2 regions of the Bacillus tequilensis genome follow, and region 2 is predicted to be linked to the other one. Evidence: riboswitches for the same ligand, from Rfam matches in the RefSeq annotation. Region 2 holds a riboswitch; the other holds the start of a gene.
What was found. Region 2 has a riboswitch for thiamine pyrophosphate ahead of thiU (HMP/thiamine ABC transporter substrate-binding protein ThiU). Riboswitches for the same ligand answer to the same signal wherever they lie in the genome.

Region 1 (4,532 bases), 1.7 Mb from region 2:
GTGATCCAGCCGCACCTTCCGATACGGCTACCTTGTTACGACTTCACCCCAATCATCTGTCCCACCTTCGGCGGCTGGCTCCTAAAAGGTTACCTCACCGACTTCGGGTGTTACAAACTCTCGTGGTGTGACGGGCGGTGTGTACAAGGCCCGGGAACGTATTCACCGCGGCATGCTGATCCGCGATTACTAGCGATTCCAGCTTCACGCAGTCGAGTTGCAGACTGCGATCCGAACTGAGAACAGATTTGTGGGATTGGCTTAACCTCGCGGTTTCGCTGCCCTTTGTTCTGTCCATTGTAGCACGTGTGTAGCCCAGGTCATAAGGGGCATGATGATTTGACGTCATCCCCACCTTCCTCCGGTTTGTCACCGGCAGTCACCTTAGAGTGCCCAACTGAATGCTGGCAACTAAGATCAAGGGTTGCGCTCGTTGCGGGACTTAACCCAACATCTCACGACACGAGCTGACGACAACCATGCACCACCTGTCACTCTGCCCCCGAAGGGGACGTCCTATCTCTAGGATTGTCAGAGGATGTCAAGACCTGGTAAGGTTCTTCGCGTTGCTTCGAATTAAACCACATGCTCCACCGCTTGTGCGGGCCCCCGTCAATTCCTTTGAGTTTCAGTCTTGCGACCGTACTCCCCAGGCGGAGTGCTTAATGCGTTAGCTGCAGCACTAAGGGGCGGAAACCCCCTAACACTTAGCACTCATCGTTTACGGCGTGGACTACCAGGGTATCTAATCCTGTTCGCTCCCCACGCTTTCGCTCCTCAGCGTCAGTTACAGACCAGAGAGTCGCCTTCGCCACTGGTGTTCCTCCACATCTCTACGCATTTCACCGCTACACGTGGAATTCCACTCTCCTCTTCTGCACTCAAGTTCCCCAGTTTCCAATGACCCTCCCCGGTTGAGCCGGGGGCTTTCACATCAGACTTAAGAAACCGCCTGCGAGCCCTTTACGCCCAATAATTCCGGACAACGCTTGCCACCTACGTATTACCGCGGCTGCTGGCACGTAGTTAGCCGTGGCTTTCTGGTTAGGTACCGTCAAGGTACCGCCCTATTCGAACGGTACTTGTTCTTCCCTAACAACAGAGCTTTACGATCCGAAAACCTTCATCACTCACGCGGCGTTGCTCCGTCAGACTTTCGTCCATTGCGGAAGATTCCCTACTGCTGCCTCCCGTAGGAGTCTGGGCCGTGTCTCAGTCCCAGTGTGGCCGATCACCCTCTCAGGTCGGCTACGCATCGTCGCCTTGGTGAGCCATTACCTCACCAACTAGCTAATGCGCCGCGGGTCCATCTGTAAGTGGTAGCCGAAGCCACCTTTTATGTTTGAACCATGCGGTTCAAACAACCATCCGGTATTAGCCCCGGTTTCCCGGAGTTATCCCAGTCTTACAGGCAGGTTACCCACGTGTTACTCACCCGTCCGCCGCTAACATCAGGGAGCAAGCTCCCATCTGTCCGCTCGACTTGCATGTATTAGGCACGCCGCCAGCGTTCGTCCTGAGCCAGGATCAAACTCTCCGATAAAAGTTTGACTGACTACGCACATCGCTGTGCGATTTGTTTAAAAAATGAATTAACAGGTACGTTTTGTCTTGTTTAGTTTTCAAAGATCATGACTGCCGCCTAGCGAAGCAGCTTTACTAATATAACATTCAGCCTCTTTTTTGTCAACAACTTTTTAAATTGTTTTGAAGCTTCTTATTTTGTCTGCTGTTCATCAGCGACGTTTAATACTATAACATCCGTATTTATTTATTGCAATAGTTTTGGCAAAAAAATTATAAAACAAATAAACTATAATCCTTGTCATGAGATATAACTATTTTAAAAGAACATATACACCAATAATGTAATCTTGTTGTTTTTTTCTTTTTCTTGTATAGTAGAAACGAACTGAATACTGATGACCACAAGGGGAGCATTAAAGCTGAGAGTGAGCGATTTCGTTCTGACCCTTTGAACCTGTTAGTTAACGCTGGCGTAGGGATGTGGCAAAGTCAAATGAATTGCAGCTCGTAAAGCAGTGCGTGGAACTTTTCTCATCCTTCCGCGTGCTGCTTTTTTGTTGTCCTTTTGGATTGTCTATCAATGGAAGGGGATTTTTATGAATCAATCTAAGCAACTGGTTCGCCTTATTGAAATTGCCATTATGACTGCGGCTGCTGTTATTTTAGACATCGTTTCAGGAATGTTTCTCAGTATGCCTCAAGGAGGCTCGGTCTCCATCATGATGATACCCATCTTTTTGATTTCGTTTCGCTGGGGTGTCAAAGCAGGCCTTACTACCGGTTTATTGACAGGTCTGGTACAAATAGCGATCGGAAACTTATTCCCACAACATCCTATACAGCTGCTGTTAGATTATATTATCGCGTTCTCAGCTATCGGCGTAAGCGGCTGTTTCGCTTCTTCTGTCCGTAAAGCTGCTGAATCCAAAACAAAAGGTAAATTAATTGCTTCAGTGATCGGTGCAGTTTTTATCGGCAGTTTCCTGCGTTATACCGCGCATGTCATTTCAGGGGCTGTGTTTTTCGGCAGCTACGCTCCAGAAGGAACGCCGGTATGGATTTATTCTTTAACTTATAATGCTACTTATATGGTCCCTTCTTTCATCATTTGTGCAATTGTCCTTTGTTTATTGTTTTTAACCGCACCGCGTTTGCTCAAAACTGACAAAACTTAAAAGCGAATCCCCCCAGCGCAGTCCGCTGGGGGGTTTTTGTTATCTTTTGAGAACTGTTTTCAAAGCAGAAAGATCCGGCCAGCCAAGGCCCACTTCTTTGATTCTTACTCCCCCGATATCAATGCTGTCCTCCGCTACTCTTTCAGGTGAATAGGACTGATAAAATATAATCGAGGGGTTCTGCTCAATGACCCATACAAACATGCTCGAAAAACCATGATGAAGCAAAAATTCTGCTCCTTTTATTAAGAGCGCCCTGCCTGCACCTTGACGCTGGCACTCTTCCAGAAGATAAATTGCGTATAGCTCGCCGTCGTAACCTTCTTGTTCAGAGCGGATAGGTCCAAATGAAGCAAAGCCGAATATCGAACCCTTTTCATCCTGAGCGACAAATACACCCTTTAACGAGCGCCTTTTCCATTTGTCTTCAAAATCCTTGTAGTTCAGACTGTTTAAATAATCAGCCGGGATCATTTCGCGGTATGTTGTCCTCCAGCTGTCTACATGCACTTTTGCAATGTCCTTTATATCCTCTACCTTCGCTTCACGTACAGCTACCACCCGCTTCTCTCCTTCCCTTACTCATTACTCTGATTTTGGGGCTGCTTTAGCTTCTTTGATTTCATTTGTTAATTCATTAATGCTTTGTTTTACGTTTCCTTTTCCTGAAAAGTTCTCCATCATTTCTTTTACGTCAATTCCCGACGAGGCTTTTAAGCTTTCTTGCAGGCTTGACATTAAGTTCGTCGCATAGCTTGTTACTTTGTTGGCACCGCTTGATTCACCGCTTCCTCCTGTATCAACCACGGTGATTTTATCAATATTTGAAAGAGGAGCCGCTGCTTGTTTCGCGTATTCCGGAAGCATTTTTACGATCATATCGAAAATCGCCGCCTGCCCGTACTGTTCAAAGGCATTGGCAATTTTCTCTTTGGCTTCCGCTTCTGCAAGACCTTTTAGGCGGATTACCTCAGCTTCTGTTTCCCCTTTCGCTTTTTCAGCTTCTGCATTTGCCAGTCCGTCAATTCTGACTTTTTCGGCCTCAGCTTGCGCCATTGCTTCTATACTGTACTTCTTGGCGTCGGCTTCCGCGAGCTGTTTGGCTTTCTCAGCTGCTGCTGACTGCTCAACAGAATAACGGTCTGCGTCGGCTTTTTTCTTCACTTCTGAGTCGTATTGACGTTCACGGCGGAGAATTTCTTTTTCTTCTAGTTCAATTTGTTTTTGGCGTTCGATAATTTTAACCTGCATTTCCTGCTCTGTGACCTGCTGGCGAGCTCTGGCAGTCTCTAAATCATAAGCCTGGTCAGCATTCGCTTTTGCCGTATCTTGTTCTCTGCGGTATTCAGCCATTTTGAGCTGATTGATTTTTTCAGCTTCGGCAATTTCCGTCGCCCGTTCAAGTTCTGATTTTTTTGCATCTTTAGCGGCTTCCGCCCGCTTTATTCGGGTCTCTTTATCAGCCTCAGCTGTTGCGATATCAGCATCACGTTTTACTTGGGCAATTCTCGGTTTTCCTAATGATTCAAGGTAACCGTTTTTATCACGGACATCTTTAATGGTAAAGGAGACAATCACAAGTCCCATTTTTGCGAGATCCTGTGAAGCGACACGCTGCACCTCTTGAGAGAACTTTTCTCTGTTTTTATAGATTTCTTCTACTGTCATGGAGCCGAGAATGGAACGAAGGTGGCCTTCTAAAACCTCCCGCGCTTCCTGCTCACGGTCGTCTTTTGATTTTCCTAAAAATTGCTCGGCCGCTGTAGCGATTTCTCCTATAGAACCGCCGATTTTAATAATCGCAGTTCCATCGGCCATTACAGGCACTCC
Region 2 (4,532 bases):
GGCCAAAGGTTGGCTCGTCTAACAATAAAACCTTTACGTCATGCATGAGCATAGTCGCGACACTCAAACGCCTTTTTTGCCCTTGGCTGATCGCGAAGGGATGATGGTCAGCCAAATGTGCAAGACCGAAACGATGCAGCAGGTGCCGCGCTTTTTTCTCAGTTTCAGTGCTTGCTTTCTGGCCGAACAGCAGCTCATCATACACCGTATCGGCGACAAACTGATGTTCCGGATTTTGAAAAACAAATCCCATTCGTTTACGCAATTCATTTTCTTTATACGCTTGCAGCGGCTTATCATATAGAAAAATCTTGCCGCTTTTCGGCTTTAAAAGACGGGCGAGGACAGATAAGAGTGTGGATTTTCCAGTGCCGTTCGGGCCGACAAGCGCCGTCAAAGAGCCTTCGCACAATGAAAAGCTGATGTCTTTGAAAATCGCCTGCTGTCCTCTTGCGAACGAAAGGCAGCTGACTTCAAGCACACTCTTCCCGGAAGGAGCTTCATTTATTTCAGGATAGCCGGCAGGAAAAGGCTCATTGAACAATGATTCTTTTGATAAAGAAAACGGCATACGGAGCTTTTCCTGAAGATCACATCCTTTAGGAATCGCGATGCCCAATTCCTTTAAGGTCTTTGCTTCATGCTGAAATAGATCTTTCGTCCGGCCATCCAGCGCTTTTTTTCCTGATTTGTCCAGCACGATGGTTCTCTCAATCCAAGGCGTCCATTCATCAAGCTGGTGCTCAATGACGAGGAGGCTGAAGCCTTTTTCCCGCTGAAGCTCCTTCATCATGTGAACGAACTCCCGCGCTGAATAAGGATCTAAAAGGGAAGTCGGTTCATCTAGCATAATAAGCTCAGGCTCCATCGCTAAAATACAGGCGAGAGCCACTTTCTGCTTTTGTCCTCCTGACAGAGTGGATATCGTTTTTTCTTTTAAATCGGTAATACGCAATTTTTCTAAAACAGCATTGATTTTCTTCGTCATCTCTTCTTTCGGAATCTGCAGATTTTCCAGCCCAAAAGCGATTTCGTCCTCCACCGTCAGCATGCAAAACTGCTGATCAGGGTCCTGAAAGACGATCCCGGCACGCTGAGCAATGGATTCGGTACCTGTAACCGGCTTTTGAAACAGGGAGACATGCCCGGACTGTATGCCGTCGCAAGCCTCAGGGTAAAGGCCGTTTAAACAAAGGGCGAGCGAACTTTTTCCGCACCCGCTTGGGCCCAGCAATAAAGCGCATTCTCCTTTATGAAGTTCAAACGAAAGGTTTTGAAAAACCGGTTTCTCGTCTTCTTCATAAGAGAAGCTGAGTTTGTCAACCTTCAGGAGTTCATTAAAGGCTTGCATGTTCTGATGCCCGCTTCCGTTTCTTTTTCAGTTCCTTTCCGAGCGCCATTCCGTTTAATACACCTGTATAAGCGAGAGAGTCGCTGACAGCCTTTCCGAGAAGCCCCGCAAGCAGTGCACCGGAAATCAGACGAATCACAAGCATAATGAGAAGATAAGTTGGTGAATAGGCTGCATAGCCGGAAACAAAGAGATCGTAAATAAAGCTGGCTGCCGAAGATCCCATTCCAGCCAGCAGAAGGACAGGCAGAGAGTATGCTTTCCAGCGTGTCGCGAGAAAAACTGCCTCAGCCCCGAGACCTTGAACGATGCCGATAACGATGACCATCGGGCCAGACGGGTTTCCCAGCAGGCACTCAACGAGCGCTGCAATCATTTCAGAAACGAGCGCCGCACCCGGTTTTCGAATCATATAAGCGGCAATGACAGAAACGATAAACCAAATGCCGTAAATCGGTTCATAAGCGATTGGCCCGAACATACCGGCAAGCACGTTTCCGAAATGCGTAAATAATAAATAAACAACGGCAAAAACGATACTGATAACGGACATGATGACAATTTCTTTTACTTTCCAGCTTTTCATGTTATCCCTGCTTCCTGTTTTTTCTTGATGGACTGTTAGCCGAAAAATTCACCGTCATGGTTACGTGGTTTGTTTGCTGTTCAGCCATGCGGAAAACAGTTTCCAATGTTCTGAATACGTCATGCGCATCCCCGTCAAGCTCGCTCGCGTAATGGACACCCTGTACAAAGGTGCCTTGGGTTTTTGCGATGTCGACAGCCTTCAAAATCAATCCCATATAATCCGGCTCATTCATTGGATAAAGGGCAAATTGGCATGGCGCTTCCGCGTTCAAGCCTCGGACAGCATCTTCATTGACACGCTTATCGTCTTTGAAAAGATATGTATCTCCCTGTGTATCGCCCGGGCATCCGATGGAAAACGTGCCGTTCATAACGATGTGCTTTTCGCTGTTCGCCGCATAAAGGTAAATGGCCTTGGCAGCGTCGAAAACATGATCAATCGATCCGCGCAAGACTGTACTGATATGGTCAGTTTTCGTCCAAACCTTGGATGTATCTGTTTTTTTCAGAGCAGACTTGATCACACTGATAAAATCATCCGTCATCGGATATAAAGAGAAGCGAAAACCGGCGATTCTGCTTGTACCGCAAATATGCTCCATTTCTAAATGCCTCCTGTTTTTTAGGATGAAATAAAAAAACTGCATATCCTAAGGGAATATGCAGTCATAGATCGATTAAGCGCACAAAAAATACACCATTCGGTCAACCTGCACTTCCCCACGCTGGTATTATCCAGATCGGGTCATAAGGGATCAAAGCGCGTTTCTCCCGCGCTTTATCTCAGCCAAAACAGCACCCCTAGTGCTTTCCGTATGCAATTTTTTATTTGACATCATCATAGATGATAAGAATCATTTTGTAAACAATGAAATGATTTTTTCATATAGGGGCAGGAGAGAATGATCACATTTGGGGAAATGCTCCATATTAATTGTCAAAAAATCGCCAGCGTGCTTTAGCTTGAATTGGAATATGAAGGATACAGCGTTACTGTTAAACAAGGTGATAACCCCTAAACTTAAGCTGTTTTAGGATTTTGTCAACAATCTAAAACCCCGCTGCATGATAAGAACCTTTCTTTTGGACAATCTAATGGGAAAAGGAGGCGAAACACATGGAAAAGAAAGAGGAGCAATACATCAATCAGGCTGAATTTGTCCCTCATCCGACGAAGGAAGGAGAGTATGCTTTATTTCTTCACGAATCATATCATTTGCTCTCGGAAGATGATGAGACACAAACAACAGAATAAGGGCTTAGGCCCTTGTTTTGTTCCGTAATTGTAATGAAAGCGCATTTATACTTTTTTGAGTTGACACAGCTTGTTTTTTTCTGTAATCTCAGTGTGTCAATTCAATTAGGAACTTCGTTAGGTGAGGCTCCTGTATGGAGATACGCTGCTGCCCAAAAATGTCCAAAGACGCCAATGGGTCAACAGAAATCATCGACATAAGGTGATTTTTAATGCAGCTGGATGTTTGATCCTATGCCATACAGTGCTAAAGCTCTACGATTGAAGGCGCCCGCACGCTTTTTTGCCGTGCTTCTTTCTCCTTCAATCCCGAAGGCTTTTTTTATGCCCTTAAAATGAAGTTTACAAAAGGAGGTGCGGAGTATGGATTCTCCCCATTCGAGTCAATCTGAAGAAGTACCCATATACTATGACAGCAAGACAATTGATTACACGATGAGGAGACAATCTGCCGCACCTTCTGGCGAGGCCGGCATGTCTCCGTAGAGGAGGTACGAGTCCCGATGGTTCAAAACATGACCTATGACGAACTCATTTTACGTATCATTATTTTATTGCGAGACGGAAAAATCAGGGATTTCAGAAGCGTTATTGATGAGCTGCAGCCCTATGATATGGCGTTTATTTTTAAAGAAATGCCGGAAAAACACCACGCCCGCTATTTATCTTATTTAACTGTAGATGATATTACTGATATGATCGGGGAGCTGGAACGCGAATTTCAGCTTGTCGTCTTAAATAAAGTCGGTAAAACAAGAGCAACACTGGCGATGAACAAAATGGACAACGATGATCTCGCTCAATTGCTTGAAGAAATGGACGAAGAACTGAAAGAACAGCTTTTGTCCAGCATGGAAGCGTCAGAGTCAAAAGCTGTGCAGCTTTTGATGAATTATCCGGCTGACTCAGCGGGACGCATGATGACAAACCGGTATGTGTGGATTCCTCAGCATTATACTGTTAAAGACGCGGTCGTCAAACTGAAAAGCTTTGCTGAAATCGCTGAATCGATCAACTACTTATATGTGATCAATGAAAGCAAACAGCTGGTGGGTGTCCTTTCCTACCGTGATTTAATTCTTGGCGAACCTGAAGAAAAGGTGCAGGATTTAATGTTTACCCGCGTTATTTCAGCAGGCGCTCTTCAGGATCAGGAAGAGGTTGCCCGTCTGATAGAACGTTACGATTTCTTGGCGATTCCGATTGTGGAAGAAAACAATGTGCTTGTCGGCATTGTAACGGTCGATGATATTATCGACGTCGTCATTCGGGAAGCTGATGAGGATTATGAGAAATTTGCCGCTTCCGGTAAAGACATCACTTTTGACACAAAGGCTT

Region 1: linked by a shared signal. The riboswitch ahead of thiT (energy-coupled thiamine transporter ThiT) and the one ahead of thiU (HMP/thiamine ABC transporter substrate-binding protein ThiU) in region 2 are both predicted to bind thiamine pyrophosphate.

What each region holds. Positions count from the first base shown of each region.
Region 1 is NZ_CP048852.1:2,978,974-2,983,505, forward strand. Features, by position in the region: rRNA gene G4P54_RS15850 (16S ribosomal RNA) at 1-1,543, opposite strand, end outside; TPP riboswitch at 1,922-2,023, shown strand; gene thiT (energy-coupled thiamine transporter ThiT) at 2,124-2,702, shown strand; gene G4P54_RS15860 (GNAT family N-acetyltransferase) at 2,742-3,263, opposite strand; gene floT (flotillin lipid rafts scaffold protein FloT) at 3,288-4,532, opposite strand, start outside.
Region 2 is NZ_CP048852.1:1,304,307-1,308,838, forward strand. Features, by position in the region: gene G4P54_RS06980 (ABC transporter ATP-binding protein) at 1-1,351, opposite strand, end outside; gene G4P54_RS06985 (ECF transporter S component) at 1,338-1,937, opposite strand; gene thiU (HMP/thiamine ABC transporter substrate-binding protein ThiU) at 1,939-2,541, opposite strand; TPP riboswitch at 2,640-2,752, opposite strand; gene G4P54_RS06995 (transcriptional regulator SplA domain-containing protein) at 3,057-3,194, shown strand; M-box (ykoK) riboswitch at 3,301-3,467, shown strand; gene G4P54_RS21465 (hypothetical protein) at 3,558-3,680, shown strand; gene mgtE (magnesium transporter) at 3,698-4,532, shown strand, end outside.